Rubrivirga marina: one gene and its partner. The main gene of each other region encodes a partner of the protein of the gene in region 2 in a complex. Links are inferred from orthologs where the notes say so. Each region holds a gene or a part of one and is shown on either strand. Other genes may lie near its edges.

Region 1 (15,077 bases), 3.2 Mb from region 2 along the record:
CGGCGTCGGGCCAGCCATGGCGTCGGGGAGCCACACGAAGAGCGGGATCTGCGCGCTCTTACCGGTCGCCCCGATCAGCAGGAGGACCGTCACCCAGAACCCGGTGCCGCCGGCGAAGAGCGCGAGCGTCTCGGGCTGGAGCAGCGTCGCGAAGTCGAGCCCGAACGGCCCCTGCGTCGCGTCCGTGACCGTCTTGAAGATGATGAACATCGCCAGGAGGAAGGCGAAGTCGCCCACGCGGTTGACGATGAACGCCTTGTTGGCCGCCGCCGAGTTCTTGAGGTCGGTGTACCAGAACCCGATGAGGAGGTAGCTGCACAGCCCGACGCCCTCCCACCCGAGGAACAGGACCGGCAGGCTCTCCGCGAGCACCAGGTTGAGCATCGCGAAGATGAACAGGTTCAGGTACGCGAAGAACCGCCAGTACCCGGAGTCCCCGTGCATGTACCCGATCGAGTACAGGTGGATGAGCGAGCCGACCCCCGTGACGATCATCGTCATGAGCAGCGAGAGCTCGTCGATCCGGTAGGCGAAGTCGACCCGGAGGTCGCCGGCCGTCATCCACGTGAAGTAGCGGACGACCTCGGCCCCCTCGAAGCCGAAGAACAGCATGCAGGTCACCGCGAACGGGACGGCGACGGCGGCCAGCGCCAGCCCGCCGAGCAGCCACTCCTGCTTCCGGTAGGCGGGCGAGAACAGGCCCATCATCCCGTTGAACGCCGCCACCAGGATCGGCGGGAGGAGGATGAGCCGGACGAGGAGTTCCATCGGAGGGACGCGGGACTGGGGACTAGGGACTGGTGGGGATGCGGCGGCCGGGGTCCCTAGTCCCCAGCCGCCAGTCCCGGGGCGCTAGCCCCTAAACAGTCGGAGCTCGTCGACGTTGATCGTGAGCTTGTTGCGGAACATGGCGATCACGATGGCGAGGCCGACGGCGGCCTCGGCCGCGGCGACACTCATCACGAAGAAGACCAGGATCTGGCCGTCGACGTCGCCGAACGCCTGGCTGAAGGCGACGAGCGTGAGGTTCACCGCGTTCAGCATGAGCTCGATGCTCAGGAACACGACGATCACGTTCCGCCGGAGGAGCACGCCGAGCACGCCGATCGTGAAGAGCACGGCGCTCAGCGAGAGGTACCAGGTGAGATCCATGGGGAGCGGTCGGGGTGGCCAACGACCGCCCGAGGCGGCCGGGGCAGCGCGTCAGACGAAGCGCTTCTTGGCGAGGAGGACGGCGCCGATGGTCGCCGCCAGCAGGAGGGCACCGACGATCTCGAGCGTGAAGGCGTGCCGCGTCAGGAGCGCGACGCCGATCTGCTCGACCGACGTCGGGTCGAGGGGCACGACGGCGACCTCGCCCTCGTCGATCACGGCGGCGTCGCCCTCCGGCCCGACGACGACGGCCTCATCCACGGGGTCGACGACGGCCACGGGCACGTCGGTGGGCGTCGGGAAGACGTCGATCTGCTCGGCGACGGCCGTCAGCAGGAGGGCCAGGACGGCGACGCCCCCCACAAACGCCACGGCCCGCTGCCACGTGAAGGCGCTCAGCCGCGGCGTCTCCTCCAGGTTGAGGAGCATGATCACGAACAGGAACAGGACCATGATGGCCCCGGCGTAGACCAGGATCTGGACGACCCCGATGAACGTCGCGTTCAGCGTGAGGTAGAGGCACGCGATGGCGAGCATCGTCTGGACCATCCAGAGCGCGCTGGCGACCGGGCTCCGCGAGATGAGCATGCCGAGCGAGCCGGCCACCGCGAACACGGCGAACACGAAGAAGAGGAACGTCTCCACGGGTCGGGGTGAGAGGGAGCCTGGGTCCGGGCAGAGGGCGCCCGGTGAGGGGCCGCCAAGATACCGGCCCTCCTCCGACGCGGACAACCGAGCGGCGATCCCCGCGGGATCTCTCGGTGAAGAGCCGCGCCGGCCGGCCCACGCCCCCCCTTGAGGCCGCCCCGGGCGCGCCGACGCAACCGGACGCGCCTCCGCCCCGTCTATCTTCGCCACGCATGGACGCCCCGGCTCCCCCCTCCTCTCCGACTCGCGGGCGGCGCGTCCGCAAGCGCGACCTCGTGATCCCGGTCGCGCTGAGCCTCACGGCCGTCGGCATCATCCTGTGGGCCACGTGGGAGCCCGGGGCCTTCGCGCTCGTCCGGTCCTCGTTCAACCCGTGGATCTTCCTGGGCGCGATCGGCGCGCTCGGCCTGCAGATCACGGCGGGCGGGCTCCGGCTCCGGCACGTCTCTCGCGGGGCCCTCACGGTGAAGGGCGGGCTCCGGGCCCAGCTCACGTGGGACTTCATGTCGGCCGTGACGCCGTCGGCGATGGGGGGCGCCCCGTTCGCGGCGTTCTTCATCGCCAAGGAGAACGGCGCGGCCTACGGCCAGGTCACGGCGCTCATGCTGTTCACGATGCTCATGGACCAGCTCTGGTTCGCGACGCTCATCGTGATCCTGTACGTGTCGGCGATCTGGCTGCCGGTCTTCCCGACGGCCCTCGGCGCGGCCGGCATCGGGACCGTGGCGGCCTACCTCGGCGGGATGCTCATCTACATCGCGTTCTTCGCCTACGCCACGCTCGTCAAGCCCGAGATCCTGGAGCGGTTTGCCAACTGGGTCGTCAGGTTCAAGTGGCTCCGGCGCTTCGAGCCGACCGTCCGGCGCGAGACGAAGAAGCTCCGCCACCAGGCGAGGGTCCTCCGCGGGCAGCCCCTGTCGTTCTACCTCAAGGGCGCCGGCTACACGCTGATGTACTGGCTCGGGCGATACGGCATCGTGTTCCTGGTCGCCCTCAGCTTCTGGCGCGAGTTCCGGCACGTGCTGTTCGTGATGCGGACGGCCGGCCTGTGGCTCGCCGGCCTCGCCATGCCGACGCCCGGAGGCTCGGGTGGAATCGAGGCGCTCTACGTCCTGTACCTCGCCCCCCTCCTCCCGCCCGGGTACGGCGGACCGGCGCTGCTGGCGTGGCGGGCGGTCGCCTACTACGGGGTCCTCGCCATCGGCCTCGTCGTCGCGGGCAGTGCCGTCCGCGCCCTGCTCGCCGGCGAGACGCCGCCCGAGCAGCCGGTGCCCGACCTCGGGGAGGCCTCGGACGCGCCGCCCCGGCCCACCTCGGTGACCGCGTGAGCGTCCCCCGCCCCGTTCCCGACCGCCGCGCCGAGGCCGACCGGTTCGACCTCCGCAAGGTCCACCCGGTCCTCCGGTTCGGCTCCGCCTCGGACCGCTACGCGGCGTGGATCGACCAGGTCTACCCTCGCGACGTGTGGGCCGGCGAGGTCACGACGCGCAAGAAGTCGGTCGGCGGGCAGGCCTTCGAAGAGCGGCTCCTGCCCGTGGCGTCGGTCGAGGACTACTTCCTGCACTTCGGCGTCCTCGAGATCGACTTCACGTACTACCGGCCGCTGGTCGAGGCGACCGGCAAGCCGTCGCCCCAGCTCTTCACGCTGGAGCACTACTCGGACGCCGCGCCGCCCAACGCGCGGTTCTTGCTGAAGGCGCCGCAGCAATACGTCGCCCGCCGGCTCCGGCGGAAGGTCGACGGGCGCTGGGCCTACGTGGAGAATCCCGACTACCTCGATCCGAAGGGGTTCACGGACCAGTTCCTCGTGCCGGCGCAGAAGAAGCTGGGCGTGAAGCTCGCCGGTGTCATCCTCGAACAATCCTACGAGCGGGCGGCCGAGAGCCCGGACCCCGACGAGTTCGTGGCGGAGTGGGACCGCTTTATCGCCGAGGTGCCCAACGACGCGGCGTACCACCTCGAGGTCCGCTCGTCGCACCTCCTGTCGCCCGCCTACCTCGAGTGGCTCGCGAACCGCGACCTCGGGTTCTGCTTCTCACACTGGCAGTGGCTCCCTCCGATCATCGACCAGTGGCGGCTCGTGAATGAGCGGTTCACCTCAGGCTCGGGCGAGGCCGTGCTCCGGCTCGTCCAGCCGCGCGACATGGACTACGCCGAGTCCTGGCGGCGGGCCTACCCGTTCGACGGTCCGGCCGCTGGTCTCAGCGATACGCGCGACGCGAACCGGATGATCGACGAGGCGACGGCGCTGATGTACCAGGCCGTCGAGGCCGGCGTCGTGCTCAACGTCGTCGGCAACAACCGGGCGTGGGGCAACACGCCCGACCTCTGCCGGACGCTCGCCCACCGGTTCCTGGACTTCGCAGAGCGGAAGGGGGCGTAGGGCTCGCCTGCGGTTCGCGGGGGCGACGAGGGGGAATATGGAACGGGCAGCGAGTGCCCGACAGATACCGGTCCGGCCGCCTCGGGCGCGGGGGCGCCGAGGCAGGCGGAGTCGGGACCCGGGGTCCGACCGCTAGGCGGCGGCGGGCGGGAAGAGCGAGTAGATCGTCGCGACGGGCCGCTCCTCAGGCGCGTCCGGCGTCGGCTCCGCGGCCTCGGCCTGCGCCTCCGTGGCCTGCTCGGCGGCGACCTCGGCGCGGCGCTGGACGGCGGCGAGCTGAGCGACCTGCCGACGGAGCCGGCGCGCACGGCGGCGGGCCGAGCGGTTCAGGATCGAGTTGAGCTGGAGCCGGATGGCCTCGGTCGTCCGTGGGCCGATGCCCTCCAGGTCTTGGAGACGGCCATCGTGGGCTGCCCGCTCAAGTTCGGCGAGCGACTCGATACCGAGCTCATCGACGAGCCGCCGCGCGAGCCGCTCGCTCACGCCCGGAAGCGTGGCGAGGAGCGTGGCCGGGTCGTCGGCACGGAGGAGGCGGTCACGGAGGCCGATCCGTCCGGTCTCGACGTACTGGGCGATGTGGTGGGCAAGGCTCACGCCGATGCCGGGCAGCGACATGAGCGCGTCACGCCCGCCCTCGCCGTACAACCGCGCGACGGGCTCCTCGAGGTCGCGCACCATGGCCGCGGCCTGGAGGTAGGCCTGCACGCGGTACGGGTTCGGCTCGCCCTGGCGGACGAGGACCTCGGCCATCTGGTCGAGCGCCTCGGCGAGTTCGATGTTGGTCGGTCCGATCGGAGACATGGCTCTGGAGTCAATGTGGTCCAAGATCGGGAGCCCGAGTGCCACCGGTTTGTCACACGATTGACCCCGTGCGAGTGGGGCGATCCCTGGGGTCCCCGAGGTCGATCCGACCGCCATCGGAGCGCACCCGGCGGGGCCCCGCGGACGGCTCGGCGGAGCGCGAGTCGACCTCGCCCGCCTCGGCGCCGAGGCGAGACGGGTACACCACTCGATGTCCGGTTCACGCGGTTGGGGAAAGCGGGCGGGGCGGCATGGGACGCCGACGCCGGCGGTCCACCGTCGTCCCAGCGGCCTACTCGAACTGCTCGCGGAACGAGTCCATCTCAGCGCGCAGACGCTCGACTTCGGCTTCCAGCACCTCGACACGCTCTGCCAACGTCAGCCCGCCCGCGACCGGAACCGCCTCCTCTTCGGCCTCAGTGCTCGTGGCCGCGGCCTCGACCTCACCGGAGAGCGTGTGCGCGTAGCGATCCGTCGACTGGCCCGGCTCCCGCGGCAGACGCACGACGAGCGGGTCGTCGCGGTCGGACAGCATCCACAGCGCCTCTTCGGCGTCCTCCACGCTGGCGAAGTCGACGAGGCGGCTCGTCCGCGTGCGGATCTCGCCGGACGTCTGCGGCCCGCGGAGCATCAGCACGGCCAGAGCCGCCAGTTCGCGGCGCGACAAGTCGAGCGAGCGGTCGAGGTTGTGCCGGAACTTCGCGACCCGGTGCCCCGCCCCAGCCGACGTTCCCGCCAACCCGCGGCGCATGAGCCGCTCGGCGGCCTCCTTCACCTCGCGCTCCCCGTAGTCCGTCACCGGCTCACGCGACGATCTCTGGTTGCACGCGGCGACGAGCGCGTTCAGCGTGAGCGGGTACGCGTCAGGCGTGGCGAGGGCCTTCTCGACGAGCGCGCCGGCCACGCGCGTTTCGATCGGGTCGAGGGTGGGACGGGACATGCAGGGGTACGGGGTACGGGGTACGGGGTACGGGGTACGGAAAGTGCTCCTCCCCATCGCGGGATGCAACCGAGGCGCCAGACCGAGCGCGGCGTCCCGGTCGGCCCCGCTCAGGGCTCGGCGGACCCGGCCGTCTCGGCCACGGCGTCGGGGAACAGGCCGGCCCACGCCTCTGGCGGAGGGGCGACGACCGTGACGGGCTCCCGCTTCGTCGGGTGCTCGACGACCAGCCGGTAGGCGTGGAGCGCGACACCGCGGCCGTCAGCGAACGGAGTCTGGTTGCCATAACGGAAATCACCGAGAATCGGAGCGCCCAGCTCCGCCAGTTGGGCGCGGATCTGGTGCTTCCGGCCGGTGAGGAGCTCCACCTCGACGAGGCTCCGAGCGGAGTCGCGGGCGAGCGTTCGGTATCGGAGCGCCGCGCGCTGGCCCTCCCCCACCGGCACCACGTCGACGCTCCCCCCGCCGCCCTTGTCGATCGCGTCGACCCGCTCGGTCCACGCCCCGCCGTCGCCAGGGTCCCCCTCGACCACGGCGAGGTACCGCTTTTGCGGGACGCGGCGGCGGAACTGGTCGCTGAGGCGCGACGCCGCCTTCGACGTCCGCGCGAGCATCATGACGCCGCTCGCCGGCCGATCGAGGCGGTGGACGAGGCCGACGAACACGTTGCCGGGCTTGTCGAACCGCTCCTTGAGGTACGCCTTGGCGAGCGAGACGAGGTCCGGGTCGCCGGTCCGGTCGGCCTGCGTGAGGAGGCCGGGCGGCTTCGAGACGGCGAGGAGGTGATTGTCGAGGTAGAGCGGGTTCACGCCCCGGCGACGGCGCCCCACGCCGTGCGGTTCCGCTAGCTCCTGCGCCACTGGCGCATGCCGAGCACGGCCAACCCGACGACGCCCGTCACGACGCACGCGAGGTGGAGCAGGTCGAGGTCGACCGCTCCGAGCAGCGGGTTCGCCGCCGACACGGGCAGGAACGGCCGGAGATCCGAGTGCATGATCGCGTCGAGCCCGGTCTGCCCGAGCCCGCCGAGCACGCCCCCCACCAGTGCCGGCCCTGCCCGCCACTCCGCCGAGGCGGCCCCCCTCCTCCTCCCCACCCAGGCCACGAGCGCTCCGCACGCCGCGCCCGCGATCGTCGCCCCCGCCAGCGTGTGAAACGTCGCGTGGACCGGCGACCGGCCGGCGAGCAGGTTCACGACCGACTCCGCGTCGATCACGACGTTGGCCAGCACGAACGCCGCCAGCGACACCCGGCTCGGGGCGAGGCCCTTCAGCAACAGCCCCGGACCGAAGTGGAACGGCGTGACGGGCACTACGCCTCGTCTACCTCGACCTCCTCAGTGTGCCCCGGGATGGGCTTGCCGAAGAACCAGAGGACCGCCAGCAGGACGCCCGCCCCGAGCAGGAGTGAGAGCCACCACGGGAAGCCGAAGCCCGTCGGGATCGTCCCCAGCCCGATCGCCACGAGGCCCACGAGGAGCGCGTACGGCAACTGGGTCCGGACGTGCTCGATGTGGTCGCAGCCCGAGGCCATCGACGACAGAATCGTCGTGTCCGAGATCGGCGAGCAGTGGTCGCCCCAGACGGCGCCGGCGAGAACGCACGACACGGCCGAGTAGAGGAGGTAGAAGTGCTCCGGATCGGCGAGGCCGTTGGCGTCCATGACGCCCCACATTAGCTGGACCACGAGCGGCATGAGGATGCCCATGGTGCCCCACGACGTGCCGGTCGCGAACGCCGTGAGCGCGGCGAGGACGAAGATGAGGGCCGGGACGATGCCGGGCGGCAGCGCCGCGCTCAACGCCGTGCCGAGGTAGTCGCCCGTGTGGAGCACGTCGGTCGTCGCCGAGAGCGACCACGCGAGGACGAGGATGATCATGGCGAAGAGCATCGACTTGAGCCCTTCGTACCAGGAGTCGAGCGTCTCGTCGAGCGTCAGGATCCGCTGCCCGACCGACAGGAGCACGGCCGTGAGCACGCCTGCCAGCGACGACCACATCAGCGCCTTGTACGAGTCGGCGCTCCCGATGACCTCGCGGATTGTGTCGCCCTCCCCTGTGACCCACAGCCCGACGATCACCCCGAACACGAGGACGAGGACGGGCAGGATCGCGTTGAACCCGCGGTGCGGCTTGTCGGGCGGCGGCGCGAACAGCTCGCTGTCTTCCGCGGCCGCGTCGACCTTGGCGCCGGGGCCGAGGACGGCGCCGGTCGTCCGCGCGCGGTGCTCGGCGTCGTACATCGGCCCGAACTCACGGTCCGTGAACGCGATGACGAACACGAAGAAGAGGGCCAGGATCGGGTAGAACCGGTAGAGGATCGACTCGAGGAAGATGCCGTAGCCGTCGAGCGTGAGCCCCGGGATGCCGGCCACGGCCTCGTTGATGAGCCCGACCTCGAACCCGATCCACGTCGTCACGAGGGCGAGCGAGGCGACCGGCGCGCTCGTCGAGTCGACGATGTAGGCCAGCTTCTCGCGGCTGATCCGGAGCCGGTCGGTCACCGGCCGCATCGTGTTGCCGATGATGAGCGAGTTGGCGTAGTCGTCGAAGAAGATGGTGAGCCCGAGGAGGCCCGTCGCCGTCTGCCCGCGCTTCGGCGTGCTCGCCCAGCGGACGATGGCGTTCACGACGCCCTGCGTCCCGCCGTTCTTCTGGATGATCCCCACCATCCCGCCGATCATGAGCGTGAAGATGACGATCGAGGCGTGCCCCTCGTCGGCGAGCGCGTCCAGGATGTAGACCTGGATCGTGGCGAAGAGCCCGCCGACGATCCCGCCCGGCGTGACGCCCGCGACGAGGACGGCGCCGCTCCAGATGCCGAGGAACAGGGCGGGGATCACGCGGCGCCACACGAGCGCGACCGCGATCGCGAGGAGCGGCGGGACGATGGAGAGCCAGCCGGGCAGCGTCCGCGGCGTGGCCGTCGCCACCGCCCCGCCGCGCCACAGGACCTCCACGGTCGTCGGGCCCGAGTCGGGCGCGGTGAGGCCCGAGGCGGAAAGGGTCCCGTCGTCGGCCACCTCGACCGGCACGGTCCGCCCGCCGGCCCGCACGAGCGCGCCGTCAGCCGTGTCGAGCCCCGTCAGCGTGACGCCGAACGGGACGCCGCGCAGCACGACGTCCGGGACCGTGACCTGGACGGCCGAGCTCTCGGCCGGCCGCGTCGCGAGGCTGTCGCGCACGAGCGACGGCGCGGTCGGCGTCTGCGCCGCCGTGTCCGCGGGCGGCTCCTGCAGCGTGACCGGCGCCTCGAGCGGGTTGCCGATGGACGCCGTGTCCGCCCCAGGCACCGCGTCGGCCCCCTGGGCCTGCGCCCCCCCAACGGTCGCGAGCACGATCAGCAGCGCGAGCAGCCATCCACCCCGCCGAGCCCGACCGTCTCGGCCCGAGCTCCCCGTTCTCCCGGCCCTGGTCCCCAGTACCGTCATCATGTCGTCCCGAAGATGCGGTCGCCGGCGTCCCCGAGGCCGGGCCGGATGAACGCGTTCTCGTCGAGCTGGCGGTCGAGCGCCGCCGCCACGATGGGGACGTCCGGATGGTAGTCCTCGAGCCGCGCGACGCCCTCCGGCGCCGCCACGAGGCAGACGAACACGAGGTCCTTCGCGCCCCGCCGCTTGAGGTGGTTGATGGCCCCGGCCGCGCTTCCCCCCGTCGCCAGCATCGGGTCGACGACGAACACGCGGGCGTCGCGCACCTGCGGCGGCACGTTCGAGTAGTAGTCGACCGGCTCGTGCGACTGCTCGTCGCGGTACATCCCGAGGTGCCCGACGCGCGCCTCGGGCACGTAGCGGACGAACCCGTCGACGAGCCCGAGGCCGGCGCGGAGCACGGGCACCACGACGACCTCCCGGGCCAGCAGGTAGCCCTCCGTCTCCTCGAGCGGCGTCTGGACCGGGCAGGTCGTGACGGGCAGGTCGCGGAGGGCCTCGTAGGCCAGGATCGACGAGACATCCGACAGCGTCCGCCGGAACTCCCCGTAGGGCGTGGCGGCGTCGCGGAGCGTGGTCAGCGCGCGCTTCAGGAGCGGGTGGTCGACGACGGTCAGCATGGGGGGAGGGATGGGGGAGGCGGGACGGAGGGGTCCGGGTGGAGGACGAACGACGCGGTCATCCCTCCATCCCCGGCCCCTCGCTCATCCCTCTTACCGCTTCAGCCGGCCCTCCTGGACGGCCCGCTTGTGGTCGACCTCGTTCTGCTCCCACGGCCGGCGCTCGAAGTAGCTGTCGGTCAGCTTCTTGAGGACCGGCGACAGCAGGAGGAGCGCCAGGACGTTGGGCAGCGTGACGAGCGACAGGGCCACGTCGCCGAGGTCCCAGATCGTCGTGACCGCGAGGACGGCGCCGACGAAGTGCATGATCACGAAGACCCCCTTGAACGGGAGGATGGCCCTCGGGCCGAACAGGTAGTTCGCGCACCGATCGCCGTAGTAGCTCCACGAGATCGAGGTCGAGACGGCGAACAGGACCACCGAGAGCAGCACGATAAACCGCCCGAGGCCGCCCAACCCGATCTGACCGAGCCCGCGCTCGAAGGCCAGCGTCGTGAGCGGGGCGCTCGTCCGGACCGTGTTGCCGTAGAGCGTCGTGAGCACGGTCCCGTCGGCGTCGAGGACCGTGCGGGTCGCGGGGTCGACGGTGCCGGTGAAGACCTGCGTCTGGGCCTCGTCGACGTAGAGCGTGTCGACGCCCACGCTGAACCGGCCGATGCGCGGGCCGTCGAGGATCTGTGGGATGCCCTCCTCATACGAGATCGGGTCCTGGCCCTGGTAGACGGTGAACCCCGACTCGCGGTCGCCCTCGACGATCGACACGTTGGAGGCGCTGAGGTCGATGGGCGCCGGCGCCGTGGCCTCGAAGGCGCCCGTCGTGACGAGGACGAGGCCGGTCATCGTGCAGATGATGATCGTGTCGATGAACGGCTCGAGGAGCGCGACGACGCCCTCCGAGACGGGCTCGTCGGTCTTGGCCGCCGAGTGAGCGATGGGGGCCGAGCCCTGGCCGGCCTCGTTCGAGAAGAGCCCCCGCTGGACGCCGTAGAGCATCGTCAGGAGGAACACGCCGGCGCCGGTGCCCGCCACGCCCGAGGTCGGGTTGAACGCCTCGCTGAAGATGCGCCCGAACGCCGCCGGGACGTCGCCGATGTTCAGGACGAGGATGGTCAACGCCCCCAGCACGTAGATCGCCGCCATCACCGGCGCGATGATGCTGGTCACCTTCCCGATCCGGCTGATCCCACCCAAGATCACGACGCCGACGATGCTGGCCGTGATGAGCCCCGTGATCCACGGGTCGACGCCGAACGAGTCGAAGACCTGGGTCGCGACCGTGTTGGCCTGGACCGCGTTGCCGGTCATGAACGACGTGATCATGAGGGCGAACGCGAAGAACATGGCCACCGGCTTCCAGTTCTTCCCGAGCCCGCGCTCGATGTAGTACATAGGGCCGCCCGAGACGGAGCCCTCCCAGGCCTTCCCGTCCTCGTCCACGTGGACGTCGCGGTACTGCTGGGCGAGCGTGACCTCGGAGTACTTCGTCGCCATGCCGAGGAGGGCCGTGACCCACATCCAGAACAGCGCGCCGGGCCCGCCGATGTGGATCGCCAGGGCCACGCCCGCGATGTTGCCGACGCCGACCGTCGCCGAGAGAGCCGTCGTGAGCGCTTGGAAGTGCGAGACGTCGCCGGGCTCGTCGGGGTCGTCGTAGCGGCCGGTGGCGACGGCGAACCCGTGCCCGAGGCGGCGGAACTGGACGAACCCGAGCTTGATCGTCAGGAAGAGGCCGGTCCCAAGCAGGCCGATGACCAGGGGCCACCGGAGCACGTTGTTGATGGCATCGATGACGGCGGAGAGGAGCTCCATGTGGCGATGAGCGCGGAGTGGATGGGGAAGCCGCGAAGATAGGGCCGATCCCCAGCCCTGGGAGGTCACCTCCCCCACCCGCCTCGTGCGCGCCCGCGCGTACGGCCGCGCCTGCGCCCCGGAGTTCACGCGGTCGTCCCGGAGTCCTCGCGAGGGCTCACCGAGGCCGCCGGCCTCGACGCGTCAGGGGACCGGGTCTGAATCTCCGTCGAGGTCTGCGAGGAGCGACTCGACCACCGACCGTTGGGCGGAGCTCGGGGGCTCCCGGTCCCGGGCCTCGGCCGAGTCGGCGAGGGCGAGGTACTGGCGGAGATCGCGGCGCGCGGCGACGCTGTCGCCGGCGTAGGAGTGGACGACGCCCCGGTCGAGGACGTGGCGCGGCTCCTCGGGCGCGAGCGCGACGGCCCGGTCCAGGTCTTCGAGGGTCCGCACCCAGCCGTCGTCGAGGGCCTGGGCCACGAACGCCCGGTGGCTGTAGATGTCGGCGAGGGGCGTCCCGCGCGCCTCGCCCCCCCGCTCGACGGCCTCAATGGCCGCCGTGAGGTCGGTGTAGGCAGCGCGGACCTGCTCGGGATCCCCACCGTCGTCGTCCCACCCGGCCCAGCGGCAGAGCCCACGGGCCACGAGCGCGTCCGGCGCCCCGGGCGACGCGGCGAGGACGGAGTCGAGCCGGGCGACGCCGTCGGTCACGTCGCCCGCGAGGCACTGGTCGAACGACGCCTGCACTGCCCCCAGGTCCACCGAGGCGGGCGGACCCGGCGGGGCGACCGGGGCCGGGGTGGGCGCGTCGTCGCCGCACGCGCCGAGCGCGAGCGCGGCCAGGAGGACCGGCAACCGGCGGCGCACTAGAGCGAGGCCGGGTCGACCTCGATGAGCCGCCCGCGCACGAGCGCGAGCGTCCGCGCCGGGAAGGCCTTGACGAGCCGGTAGTCATGCGTCGCCATGAGGAGCGCGGTCCCCTGGCGGTTGACCTTGACCAGCAGCTTCTGGATCTCGTCGGCCACACGCGGGTCGAGGTTGCCCGTCGGCTCGTCGGCCAGGAGCAGGCGGGGGTGGTTGACGAGCGCGCGCGCGATGCACGCCCGCTGCTGCTCGCCGCCCGACAGTTCGCTCGGCCGGGCCTTCGCCCGGTGTCCCAATCCGACCTGAGCGAGCGCGCTGAGTGCCCGCTCCTTTACCTCCTTCCCCCGCACGCCGGTCGCGTAGAGCGCGAACGCCACGTTGTCGTAGGCGCTCCGGTCGGGGAGCAGCTGGAAGTCCTGGAACACGATGCCGAGCATCCGCCGGAGAAGTGGGATGTCCTTCGGCTTCGTCGAGTCCGACTGGTACGGCCCCACACGGACGAGCCCGTACTCGGGCTGGACGTCCATGTAGAGCAGCTTCATGATGGTCGACTTGCCGCTCCCGGTCGGGCCGATGAGGTAGACCATCTCGCCCGGCCGCATGGTCAGGTTGAGGTCCGAGGCGACGTCGACGCGGGCACCCGATGGGTCGACGTAGCTCGCAGCGACGTTGCGGAGCTCGACGAGCGGGCGCTCTCGGGGCGCGCCCGCCGAGGGCGGCGCGGCGTAGTCAGAAACGCGGTCGACGGCGGGGTCCACAGGCGGCATCGGGGGGGTCCCCAAGCTACGCCGGCCGGCCGTGGGGCGTCGCCCGACGCAGGACCCAGTGGACCCGCTCGGAGTCGTCGGTCGCGGGCTCGCCCTCGAACCCGTCGTAGGCCGCGATCGCGACGAGGCCGGCCGCCTCGATGGCCTCGGCGACCTCCTCGCGGGTGTAGGCGCGCTGGACGTGGCGCTCCACGACCGTCCTCCCGTCGGGCAGCGTGAGGTCGAACGTCGTCGTGTGGAGGCGGCGGTCGGGGTCGTACTCGCTCGTGCGGAGGTACGAGAACGCGTCGGTCTCGCCCGCGTCGTCGAACCCGCCGGCCGCGTGCGTCTCCGAGTTCACCGGCGTCGACTGGTCGATGACGGCGATCCCCCCCGGCGCGAGGGCGTCGCGGATCGTGCGGAGGAGGTCGGTGACGGCGCCGAGGTCGAGGAGGTAGTTCAGGCCGTCGTACAGGAGCACAACGACGTCGGCCGGGTCGCCGGGCACGGGCTCGCCGAACGGCAGCACGTCGAACGCGATCGGCCGGCCGGCGCGGCGCGCGGTCTCGCGGGCGACCTCGACCATCGCCTCGGAGCCGTCATAGGCGCGGTACCCGTAGCCCCCGGGCGGCGGGCCGAACGGCTGGAGCGCGACGGCGAACGTGCCGGTCCCACAGCCGAGTTCGACCACCGAACGAGCGCCGGGGCGGTGCTTTCGAATGAGGCCTTGGGCGTAGGCGGCCCACACCGGGTAGTCGACGTGGGCCATCACGGCGTCGTAGCCGGCGGCGAGGGCGGAGTACGGGTCGGTCACGGGCGGGAGGTCACGCACGACGGAAAGGTCGGGCCGCGGGTCCGGGGCCGCCACCCGAAGACGGCGTGATCCTCGGTCGGCGCGATCGACGGGATGGCTCCCTCCACCTCGGCACCGAGGGGACGGAGTCAGCGGGCGCGGCGGGCGGCCATGGCGGCGGCCATCCGGATCGCCGCGCGTATCGACGACGGGTCGGCCACACCCTGCCCCGCCACGTCGAACGCCGTCCCGTGGTCCGGGCTCGTGCGGACGATGGGGAGCCCGAGCGTGACGTTCACGCCGGCCCCCTGCGCGAGCGCCTTGAACGGGGCTAGTCCCTGGTCGTGGTACATCGCGACGACGGCGTCGGCGTGTCGCCATGCGCCGCGCCCGAAAAACGCGTCGGCCGGGTGCGGGCCGGTCACGTCGAGCCCGTCGGCCCGGAGCGCGTCGAGGGCCGGGCGGATCGTGTCGATCTCCTCGGTCCCGATCACGCCGCCGTCGCCCGCGTGCGGGTTGAGGCCGAGGACGGCCAGGCGCGGCGCGTCGATGCCGAGGTCGCGGCGGAGCGCCGCGGCGAGGGTCCGGCACGTGTCGCCGATCCGCTCCTCGGAGATCAGATCCGGCACGGCCGCGACGGGCACGTGGATCGTGACGAGCGCCACGCGGAGCGGCCCGGCGTCGAGGTCGGCCGCGAGGACCATCACGACGGTCGGGGCGCCGCACCGCTGCTGCAAGAACTCGGTGTGGCCGGGGACGGTGTAGCCGGCCTTCTGGATGGCCTCCTTCGAGATCGGCGCCGTGACGATGCCGTCCACGTCGCCCGCCAGCGCGAGGTCGACGGCGCAGGCGACGGCCTCCATCGCCCGCCGCCCGCCGGTGGCGGTCGTCTGTCCCCAGTCGATGTGTGTCT
Region 2 (15,126 bases):
CCCGAGGCGACGTGGGCCGCCGTCGGCGCGGACGGGCGGCTGGTGTGCCCGCCCCACCCGGCGTCGAGGCCCGGCGTCGAGACGCTGATGCGGGAGAACCTCGAGACGGTCGCCCGCTACCGGATCGCCCTCGCCCTCGACAACCCAGTGCCCGGCCCGCTCCGCGGCTCCATCGACCTCCGGGTCCAACGGCTCGCCAACGGCACGTGGCAGGACGCCGAGCCCGAGGCGGGCGGCGAGGTCGTGTTCGAGGAAGGCGAGCGGCTGGCCTTCACCGTGACCAACCACCACACGGGGGACGTCTACGTCAACGTCCTCGACTTCGGCCTGGCCGGCGCCGTGTCGCCGCTGACGGTGCCGGGCTCGAACGAGGCGCTGGCGCCGGGCAACACCCTGCGGGTGGGCTACCCCAAGGGGATCCCGCTCGGCTTCCCCGCGACGTTCCCGTTCGTGCGGGAGCCCGGCGACGCCGAGGCGGTCGAGGGGACGGAGACGCTCAAGGCGTTCGTCACCACCCGCCCCACCGACTTCTCCGCGCTGAAGCAGGGCGGCGTCCGCTCGGCCGACCCCAGCAGCGGGTCGAGCCTCTCGGCGCTCCTGCGCCGGACGTTCCAGGGGGCCCCGACCCGCGACCTGTTCATCGACGAGGCGGAGCCCGGTGACGACTGGACGACGGTCATGCGCACGTTCGTCCTCCGCCGCACCAGCCAGGGCGCCCCGCTCGGCGAGCGCGGCCTCGACCTGGGCGAGATCACGATCCGGGCGAGCGGGCTGGAGGGGCAGGTCCGCGTGCTCCCCCCGCCGCGGTTCAGCGCCCGCACCCGGAGCGCCGCGCCGACGACGGGCGCGCTCGACGCCGTGCTGGCGGGCGAGCACGTCGAGACGCTCCAGACGGTCGAGATCCAGCAGGCCCGGGTGCCCGCCACGCGCAGCCTGGGCGCCGAGCCCGAGATCCGGGTCGACGTGCCGGCCGTCGAGGGCCACGGCCAGCTCCTGCTGGCGACCGACGAGAGCGGCGTCACGACGTGGCACGTCGCGGAGTCGCAGGCGGCCACGCGCAGCCTGGGCGCCACGCAGACGTTCGTGATCCGCGACGCCCGGCCCGCTCCGACGGCGACGGTCGCCACGCGTGGGCTCGTGGGCGCGGTCGGGACGAAGCTTATCAAGCGGCTCGTCTTCCCCCTCATCGACCCGGTCCTCGGCGCCGTCGGGGCCCACTTCGCCGAGCGTTGGGAGGAGAAACGGCGGCCCTACGCCCTCCGCCCGTTCACGCCCGCCGACTTCCGGGCGCCCGCCGCCCCGCTCGGCGCCGACGACTGGCGGCGGCTCGGGGAGGGCCGGTCGCTCCTGTTCGTCCACGGCACCTTCAGTCGGGCCCACTCGGCCTTCGGCGGGCTCGACGCCGAGACGCTGGCCGCGCTCGGCGACCGCTACGGCGGGCGCGTGTTCGCCTTCGACCACTTTACGCTCTCGCACGACCCCGAGGCCAACGTCCGCTGGCTGGTCGAGCACCTCCCGGACGACGCCGCGCTCGACCTCGACGTGGTGTGCCACTCGCGCGGGGGGCTCGTCAGCCGGGTCCTCGCCGAGCAGCAGAGCGCGCTGTCGCTGGGCGCGCGATCACTGCGCGTCGGGACGGTCGTGTTCGTGGCGTCGCCGAACGCCGGCACCTCCCTCGCCGACCCCGACCACATGGGGACGCTGGTGGACGCCTACACCAACCTCCTCAACTTCATCCCCGGCTCCCCCGTGACCGACGTCCTGGAGGGCGTGGTGACCGTCGTGAAGCAGCTCGCCGTGGGCGCCCTCGGGGGGCTCGACGGGCTCCAGGCGATGCGGCCGGGCGGGCCCTTCCTCCGCGACCTCAACGCCCTCAACGGGCGCGGCGACACCCGCTACCTCGCCCTCGGCGCCGACTACCGGGCCACGCAGCCGGGGCTGGCGGCGTGGGTCAAGAACCGGCTGATGGGCCGCATCTTCGGATCCGCGAACGACCTCGTCGTCCCCACCGCGAGCGTCTACGCCGACACCGACGGCGACGGGGTGGACCTGGTCGCCGAGGCGGACCGCCACGTCTTCGCCGCCGACGCGGCGATCTCGCACACCGGGTTCTTCCAGCATCCCGACGCGCAGGCCCGCCTGCTCACGTGGCTCCAGGCCTGACCCCGCCCCAAACCGATGACCGAGTACCGCAACTTCTGGATCCGCATCGAGAACCGGGCCGACGGGCTCTACGTCTCCTCAAACTCGAGGGCGAGCGGGGCCGTGTCCGCGCCGCTCGTGCTCCCGGGGGACCTCGACGCGTACCGGCTCGAGGCTCTCCTGAAGGCGTCGAGCGCGACCCGGGGCGCCTCGGCCGGCCCCCGCCGCGACCTGATCCTCGAAGGCGCCGAGGCGCCCGCCGGCGTCTCCGAGCGCGAGGTGGGGAGCGAGCTGTTCCGCGCCCTCCTGCCCGGCCCGGTCCGCGACGCGTTCATGCGCAGCGCGGGGAGCGGCAAGGAGAACGGCGTCCGGATCCGCCTCCAGATCGACCCCAACGACCCGGAGCTCGCGAAGCTGGCCAGCCTCCCGTGGGAGCTGATCTACAACGACGTGACGCGCAAGGCGCTGGGCCGGTCCATGTACACCCCAGTGATCCGGTCGCTCGACGTGGCGCAGCCCTACACGATGCGCCCGTTCGCGCCGCCACTCCGCGTGCTCCTGGTCCTGGCCAACCCCTCCGACACCCACCCGCTCGACCTCGACGGGGAGAAGCGGCGCGTCGTCGAGATCCTGGAGGGCCTCGACGGTGTGGAGGTCACCGTCATCGAGCATGCCACGGAGCGGAGGATCTACGACGCCCTCGACACCGGGCAGTACCACGCCCTCCACTACATGGGCCACGGCGGGTTCAGCGACTCGCGCGGCGGCGTCCTGCTTCTGGAGGACGAGCACGGGCGGTCCGCCCCGCTCTCCGCCGCCGAGCTCGGCGACGACCTCGCCGAGCGGCGCGCGATGCGCCTCGTGTTCCTCAACGCCTGCGACACCGGCCGGGCCAGCCACCGGGCCGGCGCCGACCCGTTCACGGGCGTGGCCTCGGCACTCGTCGCGGCCGGCATCCCGGCCGTCGTCGCCATGCAGGTGCCCGTCACGGACACCGCCGCGCTCGCCTTCTCCGACAAGTTCTACACGATGATCGCCCACGGCGAGCCGGTCGACGCGGCCGTGGCCGTCGGGCGGCGGGCCATCTGGCGGGTCGACGAGAGCTCTCTCGAGTGGGCCACCCCCGTGCTGTTCATGCGGGCCTCGGACGGCTTCCTGTTCGGGAAGCCGCCCTCCGGCGGAGAGGCCCGGCCCTCCGCCGTCGCCCCCGCGCCAGCGACGCCGGCCGAGCGGCCGCAGGCGGGACGACCGCGAGCAGAACGGCCGCCCGCCGAGCGGCCGCCAGCGGCGGCCACGCCTACAACGAGCATCGGTCAGAAGGTGAAGACGTGGGGCATCGGCGTCCTGGCGGGCCTCGGCGGGCTCGTGGTCCTCGCGGTCGCCATCGGCGAGTGCAGCGGCGACGTCGAGGACCCCTCCATGGCCGCCGACAACAGCGTGGAGGAGGCCGAGATGTCCGATGAGGCCGAGACGCCCGACGAGGCTGAGACGTCCGACGAGGCGAGAGCCCTCGTCTCCAACAGTGGAATCGCCGAGTACGCAGCCGATCCCGTTCAGCTGAGCGTGGCCCAGAACCTCGTCGACATGCGGCCGGACGGGATCGCGGGTGAGATGGAGACCATCCTGTTCCTGTTCGAGAACGAGCCGGAGCTCATTCCTCTGCCCGTGGAGCCGGACCGCCAGTACGAGGTGATCGGGGTCTGCGACGACGACTGCACCGGCCTCTACCTGGAGCTCCTCCAGGCCGACGGCGTCACCCCCCTCGAGACGCAGGGCGATGTGACTGTGGACGACGGCAGCGAACCCCGCCTCCGCGTGACCCCCACGTCGGCAGACACCTACACCCTCGCCGTCACCCTCACCGACTGCTCCACGGTGCAGTGCTACGTCGGCGTCAGCGTCTACGAGTACGCGCTGGAGTAGTCAGGGAGGCCACGCGCTCGATCGACGAATCTCTGCGCGAATCACACAACGCCTAGATGCCTGTTTCTTGAAGCTAATTTACTGCAAGTTATGGTGGCATAATAAGAGGACGGCGCTCGACCATCACTTATCAAGACGACCTGCCTGAGCGCCCTTCCGCAACACCCGAGCGGTTCACGACCACCGAGAGGGTGGGCCGCTAGACCCCGCCGCCGCCGCCGCCGCCGGTGTACTGCTTGTCTCGGCCGCCCTTGCACGGCGCGCTCAGGTCCCCGACGAGCGTCATGAACTCGAACGACCCTCTGGCGTCCGGCTGCACCGTGAGGGCCTCGACCTGCCCCATCGGGATCTCGTACCGCGCACCTCCGAAGAACGACTTCGGGTCGATGCACAGGACGACGTCGGCCCCGTCGGCGTGGAACGACACGGTGTCGCCGGGGCCGGCGGGGATGTCGGAGGGCGAGGGGGTGCCGTCGCTGGCGATCGTGACCTTGACGTCGGGCATGGGAGCGTGGAGAGTGGGGACCGCGCCACGCGATCACCCGGGTGGAGAGGAAGGAGCCGTGAGCAAGCGGGCGTAGCCCGGGTCGGCCCGGAGCGCGCCGAGCCACGGGTCGCGCTCGACAGCGTCCGGGTCGAGCCCCTGCTCGAATCCGTCGCGGAGTGAATCTAAGGCGCGCGTCCGATCCCCCAGTTTTTCGTAGACCTGAGCGATGGTGGCGTAGGTCCCCGGCCGCTTCTGCGGAAGCGCGACGAGACGCCTGAGAGCCTCGCGGGCGAGCTCGGACCGGCCGGTGTAGGCGTAGCCGTAGGCCAGCCCGATCAGGCCGTCCTCGTCGTTCGGGTTCACCTCCACGACGCGCGTGTCGAGGGCGAGCATCCGTCGCCACGCCCGGTCGGCCCGGACGGAGTCACCTTCGAGCGCGTAGGCGTTGCCGAGGAAGAACCAGCGGTCCGAGTTCAGGCTGTCGAGGACGACCGCGCGCCGGTACCACTGGGCCGCCTCGGCGTAGGCCCCTCGGTCGTACTCGAGCCTCCCGAGGTTGATGTACGCGTCGGCCGTCGGGCCGGTCGCCGCGGGGTTGGCCTGGGCGCCCTTCCGGTACCACACGGCAGCGGAGTCGAGCTGGCCGAGCTGCTCGAAGGCCCCACCGAGGTTGGTGTAGCCCCACGGGTTCGTCGGGTTCAGCGCGACCACCCTGCGGAACAGCGGGATCGCGTCCTCCGGCCGGCCGACGTAGTTGTAGACGTTCCCGAGGTTGTTGTAGAACCCCCAGTAGCCCGGCTTGAGCGCGATGGCCCGGCGGTACGCGACCTCCGCCTCGTCCACCCGGCCGAGGAAGTAGAGCGTGGCGCCGAGCTGCTGGTAGGCCAGCGCGTTCGTCTCGTCGAGCGCGAGCGCGCGGCGGAATTCGGCCTCGGCCTCGGCGTAGCGGCCGGTCCCCTTGTAGATCATCCCGAGCGTCACGCGGACCGCCGCGAGGTCCTCGTCGAGCGCGACGGCCCGCTCGCCGGCCTCGGACGCGCGCTCGACCCACTGGGGGTCGCTGGTCGCCTCGTACTTCCGCCAGTAGGCCTCGCCGAGCCCGGCCCACGCGATGGCGTAGCGGTCGTCGAGGGCGAGGGCCTGCTCGAACAGCACGATGGCCCGATCGATGGCCGCCTCCGTCCCGTAGTCCAGGAGGGTGCCGCGGGCCTGCGTGTAGAGGTCGAAGGCCTGCGGGCTGTCGGTGCCGCCCGCGGCGAGGGCGAGGCGGGCGGCCTCGTCGAGCTCCACGTCGAGCAGGCTCGCCAGCGCGAGCGCGACGCTGTCCTGGAAGGCCAGCAGATCGGTCGTGGTCTTGTCGAGGACCCGGCTGCCCAGGCGCTGGTCGCTCGCCGCGTCGTAGACCTCCATCGTCAGGCGGACCCGGTCGTCGGCCCGCTGGACGCTCCCGCTCACCACGAGGTCGGCCCCGAGCGCCTCGGCGGCCTCTCGGGGCGCCCGGGCCTCCAGAGCCCGGGCGTCGTCGGTGGGCAGGACCGAGAGGCGGTCCGAGAACTGCTCCATCTCGGTCAGCGACGCGCCGATGGTGTAGACGAGCCCGTCGATGAACGCCTGGTTCTCCGCCCCGCCGCCGACGTTGGCGAATGGGAGCACGGCGACCTGACGGAGCCCGGGGGCCACCGCGACGCTCCGCTCGGCCCCGCCGCCCCCCACACTGGGCCCGACCACGGCGACGCCGAGGCCGGCCAGTCCGAGGAGCGCCGCGAGGACCCCCACCTCGATTCCGCTCACGCGCGAGCGGCCCTGCTCGCCGTGGTACCACGCGACGACGAGCGCACAGACGAACCCGACGGCGAGGACGATCGGCACCGCGCGGAGGAGCCACTGGGGCCACGCGTAGACCCCTCCGAGGGCGACCACCACCTGGAGGACGAGCCACGCCCCGGCGAGATAGGCCAGCCCCCACTGGACGAGCTTGCGGTCCTTGACCCTGTCGAGCGGGGGGAGGCCGACCCCGACGGGCGCGCCTCCGCGGCCCCGCCGCCCCGTCCGGTCAGACGCCCCCTCGTCACCGGATGGCAGGGCCGCGGCCGGGGCTGTCGTGCCCTGCCGGACCGCGTCGAGGGCGTCCGCGAGCGCCGACGCGTCGGGGTAGCGGTCGGCCGGGTCCTTCTCGAGGCACCGCCCGACGATGGCCGCCAGCGGGGCGGGGACGCCAGACAGGGGCCGGGGCTCCTCGTGCAAGATGGAATAGATGACGGCCTGGTCGTAGGCGCCCTGGAAGGGCCGCTCGCCGGCGAGCATCTCGTACAGCACGACGCCCAGCGCCCACTGGTCCGCCCGCGCATCGACGGGCTCCCCGCGCGTCTGCTCCGGGCTCATGTAGGCCATCGTCCCGAGCGTGGTGCCGGCCTTCGTGAGCAGCGCGTCGGTCGCCTTGGCGATCCCGAAGTCGACCAGCTTGGCCCGCCCGTCGGGCGTGACCATGATGTTGGCCGGCTTGACGTCGCGGTGGATGACGCCGGCCGCGTGCGCACACGCCAGGCCGTGCGCGACCTGGGCGGCGAGGGCCGCCGCGTCGTCGGGCGCCATCGGCCCCTCGTCCAGCCGCGACCGGAGCGAGGTCCCGGGGACGTAGGCCATCGCGATGAATGGGCTGCCGTCGTCGGCTCTCCCAATCTCGTGGACGGTGCAGATGTGGGGGTGGTCCAGCGCGGAGGCGGCCCGGGCCTCGGCCACGAACCGCTCGTTGGCCCCGGCATCGGAGCTGAGCGCGGGCGGGAGGAACTTGAGCGCGACGTCCCGCCGCAGTCGCGTGTCGCGGGCGCGGTACACGATGCCCATCCCGCCCCCGCCGATCACGCCCTCGACGGCGTAGTGCGCGACCGTGGTGCCCTGGAGCCCGTAGGGGTCGGCGTGGGCCGGCCCCTCCCCCGAGACTCCGTCCGTGCCGGATGTGCCCCCGTGGCTCCCCATCGATTTCCAGGATGATGCCGGTCGAACATACCGCACCCCGGGCGGACCCGATCCTGGGCGTCCGGCGGCCGGCCGCCAACGGGACCGGCGACGAGCCGCGGGCGCCCCCCACTCCCGCAGCCTTCGGACCTCGACGGGCGCCTTCTACCGCCTCCAGCCCAACGCCCGGGCGCATCCGGCCCTGCCGGCCTCGGTCGCCCTGCGGACCCACCGAGGCGGGCGGAGGGGCGCCTCGGCTTCCCGGGATGTCCACGTCCGTGGGGCAGGCCCGGACCCGCGCGGGGCACGGGGCGTCGTAGCTTTCGAGGCCCCTCCTCTGCCCGCGGCGCCCTCGATGATCACCGAGTTCCTGCCCCTCTTCCTGATGGTCCTGCTCGCGCTGGGCCTCGCGCTGAGCCTGCTCAAGATCGCCGAGTACTTCGGGCCGCACCAGCCGAGCGCGATCAAGCAGAGCCCGTACGAGTCGGGCCAGGACCCCGTCGGCTCGGCCCGCGACCGGTACTCGGTCAAGTTCTACCTCGTCGCGATGATCTTCATCGTGTTCGACGTCGAGCTCGTGTTCCTCTACCCGTGGGCCGTCTCCTACCGGACGTTCCTCGAGGCCGGTGGCGGGGCCGCGCTCGCCTCGCTCGGCGTGATCGGCACGTTCATCGTGATCCTCGTCGTCGGGCTGCTCTACGACGTCAAGAAGGGCGGGCTCGACTGGGACTAACGCACTTTCAGTCTCGTTTGAAAACGGGACCCCGACCGAACCGGGTGCGCCCGCCTCGGTACAGTCCCCACACGACCACGCAACGCCATGTTTAGCGAAGAAGGCGGCTTCCTCACCACGACGGTCGACTCCGTCGTCAACTGGGCCCGCTCGAACTCCCTCATGCCCATGCCCATGGGCCTCGCGTGCTGCGCGATCGAGATGATGGGGTTCGCCGGCCCGAAGTACGACGTGGCCCGGTTCGGGTCGGAGGCCATGCGGTTCAGCCCGCGCCAGGCCGACCTCATGATCGTCGCCGGGTGGTGCTCCTACAAGATGGCCCACACGGTCCGCCGGATCTGGGACCAGATGGCTGAGCCGAAGTGGTGCATCGCCCAGGGCGCCTGCGCCTCGACGGGCGGGATGCACCGGTGCTACGGCGTCGTCCAGGGGATCGACAACTTCGTCCCGGTCGACGTCTACATCCCCGGCTGCCCGCCGCGCCCGGAGGCCATCATCCACGCGCTGATGGACATCCAGGAGAAGATCCGCGCGACCGAGTCCGTCGCGAAGGACGTCCGCTTTACGGAGGCGCCGAACCGGCTCGTCGAGGGCCGGATCGTCACGCCCGAGGGCCAGCCCGTCACTGCGTAGTCCCATGGCCGACACCGACCGCCCCACCCCCGAGGAGACGCCGCAGCCGTCGGCCGCCCTCGCGCCCCTCGCCGACGCCCTCGTCGGCGGCCCGGACGACGCGCCGTTCGTCGACCCGGCCCAGCAGACGCAGACGCTGAAGTTCCACTTCACGCCGCGCACCGCGCTCGCCGGCGAGATGGAGCGGCTCCAGACGGAGAACCCGCACGCCAAGGCGACCTGGATCGTCCCGAACGTCCTCAAAGCGCTCCAGGACACGTTCGGCGGCGCGATCCACGACGTCGTCGGGTACGCCGGCGAGACGACGGTCTTCGTCGACAAGGCCCGGATCGAGGACGTCTGCCGGTTCCTCCACGACGAGGTCGGCTTCGACTACCTCACCGACATCGGGACGATCGACCGGTTCACCGAGGACGACCGGTTCGAGGTGTTCTACAACCTCTGCGCGCTCGAGGCCCGCAAGCGGATCCGCCTCAAGGTCCGCGTCGACGAGGAGGACCCCGTCGTGCCGACGGTGACGCACGTCTACCCCGGCGCCAACTGGCACGAGCGCGAGGCGTGGGACATGATGGGGATCCGGTTCGAGGGCCACAAGGATCACCGCCGGATCTACATGCCGGAGGACTTCGAGTACCACCCGGCCCGGAAGGAATTCCCGACGCTGGGCATCCCCGGCAGCCTCCCGCTCCCGGCCAACACGCCCGACGGCGAGCTCCAGCCGGACCCGTTCCCGCGCGCCCACGGCCAGATCCCGCACGACCTCGATTCCGACCTCGGCTGACCCCATGGCAACGACTGACGCCAACGCCCCGAACGCCCACGCCGCCGCGCCCGGATCGAGCGAGGACCTCTTCACGTTCTGGCCGCGCCACAACGCGGCGATCTACCAGGCCCTCGCCGACCGGCACACGCACGTCGAGATCCCGGGCGCCACGAAGCGCGCGCCCTCCAGCGTCCGCCCCGACGAGACCGCCGGCGACGGCACCGAGGCGGTCGGCCTCGACGTCTCGGGCGACGGGGCCAGCGGCGCCGCCGTCCCCATGGTGACCCCGAAGGGCGAGGACCCGCTGGAGAGCCGGATGATCCTCAACCTCGGGCCCCAGCACCCGGCCACGCACGGCGCCCTCCGCTGCGTGATCCAGCTCGACGGCGAGTCGATCGAGAAGTGCCTCGTCGACATCGGGTACCTCCACCGCGGCATCGAGAAGCTCGCCGAGGTGAAGACGTACCAGGAGTTCATGCCCTACACGGACCGCATGGACTACATGTCGCCCTACTCGAACAACGTGGCGTGGTGCCTCGCGGTCGAGAAGCTGGCCGGCATCGAGGCCCCCGAGCGGGCCCAGTGGCTCCGGACGATCGGGTGCGAGCTGGCGCGGATCTCGAGCCACCTCCTCTGGGCGGGGACGATGGTGATGGACGCCGGCGCGCTTTCGGTCTTCCTCTGGACGTTCAAGTACCGCGAGGAGATCTACTCCATCTTCGACGAGATCGCCGGCGCCCGCTTCACCGTCTCGCACTCCCGCATCGGCGGGCTCGCCTTCGACTTCTCGCCGGCGGCGCTCTCCATGATCGCCAGCTTCTGCGACGAGTTCGAGCAGCAGATCGCCGACTGGAAGAAGCTCCTCAACCGGAACCGGATCTGGATCGACCGGAACGAGGGCGTCGGCGTCCTCTCGCGCGAGGAGGTCATCGAGCAGGGCTACACCGGCCCGACCCTCCGCGCCTCGGGCGTCCCCCACGACCTCCGCATCTTCGAGCCGTACCTCGTCTACGACCAGGTCGACTTCGACATCCCGATGCGGACCGAGGGCGACTCGCTCGCCCGCTACTTCGTCCGGATCGAGGAGATGGAGCAGTCGGTCAAGATCATCCGGCAGTGCCTCCAGAAGCTGCCCGCCGGCCCGATCCGCGTCGACAACGCGAAGGCGGCTTACGCCTCCAAGGACGAGGTCTATTACTCGATGGAGGGCATGATCCACGACTTCATGATGACGGACACGGGCGTCGCGCCGCCGAAGGGCGCCGAGGCCTACCACGCCATCGAGAGCCCGAAGGGCGAGCTCGGCTTCCACCTCGTCTCCGACGGGACCGGCAGCCCGTGGCGCGTCAAGATCGTGACCGGCTCCTTCAAGAACCTCCAGGGCCTCGAGACCATGATGGAGGGCGCCCAGGTGGCCGACACCGTCGTCCTCATCGGCTCCATCGACCCCGTCATCGGCGACTCCGACAAGTGAGTTCAGCGTTCGGAGTTCAGAGGTGGACTCCTCGGACTCCGACCCCTGAACCCCGACCCGCAGGACGGCGCAAGCCAACTCCGAACCCAGCATGACCCCCGACACCCCCGGCCCGTTCGTCTCGCCCACGCCGCAGTACGTGCCCGGCGAGGCGCCCGAGCGCACGTTCTCCGACGACGAGCTCGTCTGGACCGACGAGGAGCAGGCCCAGCTCGACACGTTCCGCAAGCAGTACCCGACGGCCGACGCGGCCGTGATGAAGGGGCTCTGGCTCGCGCAGCGCAAGTTCGGCTGGCTCCCGCCCGAGGTCATGCAGCTCGTGGCCGGCTCGCTCGGGATCCCGTACGCGAAGGTCTACGGCGTCGCCACGTTCTACACGCAGTACTTCAAGGAGGACAAGGGCGCCTTCGTCCTCGACGTCTGCACGTGCTTCTCGTGCCAGGTCTGCGGCGGGTACGACATGCTCCACTACCTCGAGGAGAAGCTCGGCGTGCCGAAAGGCGTAACGACCGAGGACGGCCTGTTCACGATCCAGGAGGCCGAGTGCCTCGGGGCCTGCGGCTCCGCGCCGATGCTCCAGGTCACCAACGGCGCCTACGTCCACAACCTGACGAAGGAGAAGATCGACCAGCTCGTCGACGCGCTCCGCGAGGGCAAGGACCTCCCGTTCGAGAGCGTGACGCTCCCGCAGGACGAGGCCGAGCTCGGCGGCAACCGCCGGACCGACGCCGAGGCCGTGACCGCCTACCAGACCCCGCCCGTCTCCGACTCCGTCCACTAGTGGCCGTCTCACGTCTCGCCGACCGACGCATCCGAGAGGAGGCCGCCCGCGCGGCCCTCCGGCTCGACGTGCGCGGTCCGGTCTCCGAGGCGCTGGGCAAGACCGGGATCGTGGTCCCGCCCGCCTCGGCGGAGCCCTCGACCGAGGCGGCCCCAGCCAGCACGCCGCTGCCCGAGGCCCCGGCGCTCCGAGGCGTCCGCCCGGCCGAGCGCGTCGTGAAGCCGTTCGAGAAGGCCGCGTGGCCGACGCGCCGCGCGCGACGCGCCGGCGCCGACCCGTTGTCGGGCCTCACGGCTGACGAGCGCCGCGTCCACCGCATCCTCCTGAGCCAGCTCGACCTCGCGAACGCGCAGAGCCAGAGCGGCATCGGCAGCCTGACGTACGTCGAGACGAAACGCTTGGAGAGCCTCGACCTCGCGTTCATCAACGCCGAGCTGGCGAAGATGACCGAGCGTCGGGTCCAGACCGCCGAGGTCGGCCGGGTCGGGCTGCTCACCGCGGTGGTCCTCGCCCCGCTCGCGCTGGGCGTCGCGCTCGTCGCCGGGGCCGGCATCGAGGCGGTCCTGATCGCGCTGGCCGTCCTCATGGCGGTGAGCAGCGCGCTCCTCGCGCAGTCCGCGGCGGCCGGCCCCTCGACCCCGCGGCGCCAGATCTACGAGGCCCTCCGCGAGCTCGCCCTCCTCCTCGACGGGGACGCCACCTCCGAGGCCGTCCTCCAGGCCGACCTCCTCATCGACCAGCTGGCGGACGCCGACACGTCCGTCCACACCCCGACCGCGCGCCGCCGCGTCCGCAGCTAACCCCACCTCACCATGGCCGACGCCGACACCCTCCTCACGGGCCAGTCCAAGGCCGGCGACTGGCGCTCCTACGAGCGCGTCATCCTGCCGCCGATCAAGGACCTCCACCAGATCGACGTCTACGAGCAGAACGGCGGCTACCAGGCCCTCCGCGACGTGGTCAAGGACGGCAAGTACGACCCGACCGGGCTGACCAACGAGGTCAAGGCCTCCGGCCTCCGCGGGCGCGGCGGGGCCGGATTCGGGACCGGCCTGAAGTGGAGCTTCATGCCGCCCGTCGACCCCGAGAAGCCGCGGTACCTCTGCTGCAACGGCGACGAGTCCGAGCCGGGCACGTTCAAGGACCGCCAGATCTTCGAGTACAACCCGCACCTCATGATCGAGGGGATCGTGCTCGCGTGCTACGCGATGACGATCAAGACGTGCTACCTCTACATCAGGGGCGAGTACATCGAGTACGTCGACCACGTCCAGAAGGCCGTCGACGAGGCGTACGCGAAGGGCTACATCGGCCAGAACATCCTGGGCACCGACTTCTCGACGGACCTCGTGGTCCACTACGGCGCCGGCGCCTACATCTGCGGCGAGGAGTCGTCGCTGATGAACTCGCTGGAGGGCAAGCGGGCGTATCCGCGCATTAAGCCGCCGTTCCCCGCCCAGAAGGGCCTCTGGGGGATGCCGACGACGATCAACAACGTCGAGACGCTCGCCGACGTCCCGCTCATCGTCAACCGCGGGGCCGAGTGGTTCGCGGGGATCGGGCCGGAGAAGCACCCCGGGCCGGTCCTCTACGGGATCTCGGGCCACGTCAACAAGCCGGGCGTCTACGAGTACCCGACGGGCATGCTCATCACCGACCTCCTGGAGGCGGCGGGCGGCGCGCGCGGCGGGAAGAAGATCAAGGCCGTCGTCCCCGGCGGCTCGTCGACGCCGCCGCTCACGTGGGAGATGGCCGAGCCGGCCACGATGGACGCCGAGACGCTCCGTGAGGCGGGCTCCTCGATGGGCACGGCGGGCCTGTGTTTCCTGGATGAGGACACCGACATGGTGAGCTTCACGCGCCGGATCGCCCACTTCTACCACCACGAGTCCTGCGGCCAGTGCACGCCGTGCCGCGACGGGACGGGCTGGATGGAGAAGCTGCTCCACCGGATCGACGAGGGGAACGGCTACACGCGCGACCTCGACCTCCTGCTCGACCTCTGCGACCAGATGGAGGGCCGGACCGTCTGCGCCCTCGCCGACGCCGCCGCGTGGCCCGTCCGCTGGGGCATCCGCCGCTTCCGCGACGAGTTCGAGGCCAAGTGCAAGCCGACCTCCTTCGCCGGCGCCGACGTCTCGGGCGACGGCGCGACCGAGGAGACCGGCGAGCTCACCCCCACCGGCGTCCCGACCACCTAGCCCGCTGCGCCGACCGCCGGCGCCCCGTCCCCATGACGCGCTCCCTCCTCCTGATCGCCCTCCTCGGCCTCGGCGCCTGCGCCGACCCGGCGGAGGCGCCCGCCGACGACGCCACCGAGGCGGGCGTGGCCGAGCCCTCGGACGTCGCCTTTGGCGAGACCGTGCCCGACGGCGCGGCCCTGTCGCCGGACGAGCTCATCGCCAACCCCGACGCGTACGCCGGCAAGACGGTCGTCGTCGAGGGCGTGGCCCGCGAGGTCTGTCAGATGGCCGGCTGCTGGCTCACGTTCTCGAACGACGCCGGCCAGACCGTCCGCGTCAACGTGCCGCGCGACGAGACCGAGAGCTACGTGTTCACCTTCCCGAAGGACGTCTCCGGGCAGACCGTCCGCGTGGCCGGCACGCTCGAGGTCGAGACGACCTCCGTCGAGGACCAGCGGCACTACGCCGAGGATGGCGGGGCGTCGGAGGACGAGGTCGCCGCGATCACCGAGCCCAAGCAGACGCTCGTCCTAACGGCCCTCGGCGCCGAGCTGGCCGAGGCCGCCGACCGCGCGCCCGGCACCGCGCCCGCCTAAGTCCGCCCCACCGCACGCACTCCGCACGACGCACTCCGCATCCATGCCGCAGGTCATCATCGACGGGAAGGCTCACGAGTTCGAGCCGGGGCAGAAGCTGCTCCAGCTCTGCCTCGACGAGGGCACCGAGATCCCCCACTTCTGCTACCACCCGTCGCTCTCGGTCCCGGCCAACTGCCGCCAGTGCCTCGTGAAGGCCGGCACGCCGATGATGGACCGGGAGACGAAGGAGCCGGTCCTCGACGACGACGGCAACCCCAAGATCAACTACTTCCCGAAGCTGATGCCGAGCTGCGCGCTCGACGTCACCGAGGGGATGGTGGTCCACACCCAGAACGACTCCGAGGAGGTCGCCGCCGCCCAGGCCGACAACCTCGAGATCATGCTGGCGAACCACCCGCTGGACTGCCCGATCTGCGACCAGGCCGGCCAGTGCCCGCTCCAGATCCAGGCCTA

Evidence for each region.
Region 1: the proteins of BSZ37_RS01220 (region 2) and BSZ37_RS14885 are in contact, whole or in part, in a cryo-EM structure (PDB 7NYH), measured with the Escherichia coli proteins. The link is inferred for Rubrivirga marina from one-to-one orthologs.

The regions. Positions count from the first base shown.
Region 1 is NZ_MQWD01000001.1:3,512,200-3,527,276, forward strand. What follows is about bases 1-2,758. They hold BSZ37_RS14885 (NADH-quinone oxidoreductase subunit J family protein), read right to left. Parts: upstream 1,798-2,758; coding sequence 1,204-1,797; downstream 1-1,203. Other genes in these bases: BSZ37_RS14875 (NADH-quinone oxidoreductase subunit L), read right to left, coding at 1-768; nuoK (NADH-quinone oxidoreductase subunit NuoK), read right to left, coding at 853-1,152; BSZ37_RS14890 (lysylphosphatidylglycerol synthase transmembrane domain-containing protein), read left to right, coding at 2,013-2,758. Outside these bases: more of BSZ37_RS14890, read left to right, coding at 2,759-3,128; BSZ37_RS14895 (DUF72 domain-containing protein), read left to right, coding at 3,125-4,183; BSZ37_RS14900 (helix-hairpin-helix domain-containing protein), read right to left, coding at 4,316-4,984; BSZ37_RS14905 (YceH family protein), read right to left, coding at 5,277-5,924; BSZ37_RS14910 (RluA family pseudouridine synthase), read right to left, coding at 6,035-6,733; BSZ37_RS14915 (hypothetical protein), read right to left, coding at 6,769-7,236; BSZ37_RS14920 (Na+/H+ antiporter NhaC family protein), read right to left, coding at 7,236-9,260; upp (uracil phosphoribosyltransferase), read right to left, coding at 9,353-9,973; BSZ37_RS14930 (alanine/glycine:cation symporter family protein), read right to left, coding at 10,067-11,782; BSZ37_RS14935 (tetratricopeptide repeat protein), read right to left, coding at 11,966-12,628; BSZ37_RS14940 (cell division ATP-binding protein FtsE), read right to left, coding at 12,628-13,383; BSZ37_RS14945 (class I SAM-dependent DNA methyltransferase), read right to left, coding at 13,409-14,203; 4-hydroxythreonine-4-phosphate dehydrogenase PdxA, read right to left, coding at 14,314-15,077. UniProt on the Escherichia coli protein: NDH-1 shuttles electrons from NADH, via FMN and iron-sulfur (Fe-S) centers, to quinones in the respiratory chain. The immediate electron acceptor for the enzyme in this species is believed to be ubiquinone.
Region 2 is NZ_MQWD01000001.1:303,685-318,810, forward strand. The notes cover bases 6,745-9,551. They hold BSZ37_RS01220 (NADH-quinone oxidoreductase subunit A), read left to right. Parts: upstream 6,745-7,862; coding sequence 7,863-8,240; downstream 8,241-9,551. Other genes in these bases: BSZ37_RS01215 (serine/threonine-protein kinase), read right to left, coding at 6,745-7,528; BSZ37_RS01225 (NADH-quinone oxidoreductase subunit B), read left to right, coding at 8,328-8,873; BSZ37_RS01230 (NADH-quinone oxidoreductase subunit C), read left to right, coding at 8,878-9,551. In the rest of the region: BSZ37_RS01200 (DUF7379 domain-containing protein), read left to right, coding at 1-2,163; BSZ37_RS01205 (CHAT domain-containing protein), read left to right, coding at 2,179-4,065; BSZ37_RS01210 (hypothetical protein), read right to left, coding at 4,265-4,570; more of BSZ37_RS01215, read right to left, coding at 4,604-6,744; more of BSZ37_RS01230, read left to right, coding at 9,552-9,654; nuoD (NADH dehydrogenase (quinone) subunit D), read left to right, coding at 9,659-11,110; BSZ37_RS01240 (NADH-quinone oxidoreductase subunit NuoE family protein), read left to right, coding at 11,202-11,891; BSZ37_RS01245 (hypothetical protein), read left to right, coding at 11,891-12,691; NADH-quinone oxidoreductase subunit NuoF, read left to right, coding at 12,704-14,092; BSZ37_RS01255 (DUF4920 domain-containing protein), read left to right, coding at 14,125-14,670; BSZ37_RS01260 (NADH-quinone oxidoreductase subunit G), read left to right, coding at 14,714-15,126. UniProt on the Escherichia coli protein: NDH-1 shuttles electrons from NADH, via FMN and iron-sulfur (Fe-S) centers, to quinones in the respiratory chain. The immediate electron acceptor for the enzyme in this species is believed to be ubiquinone.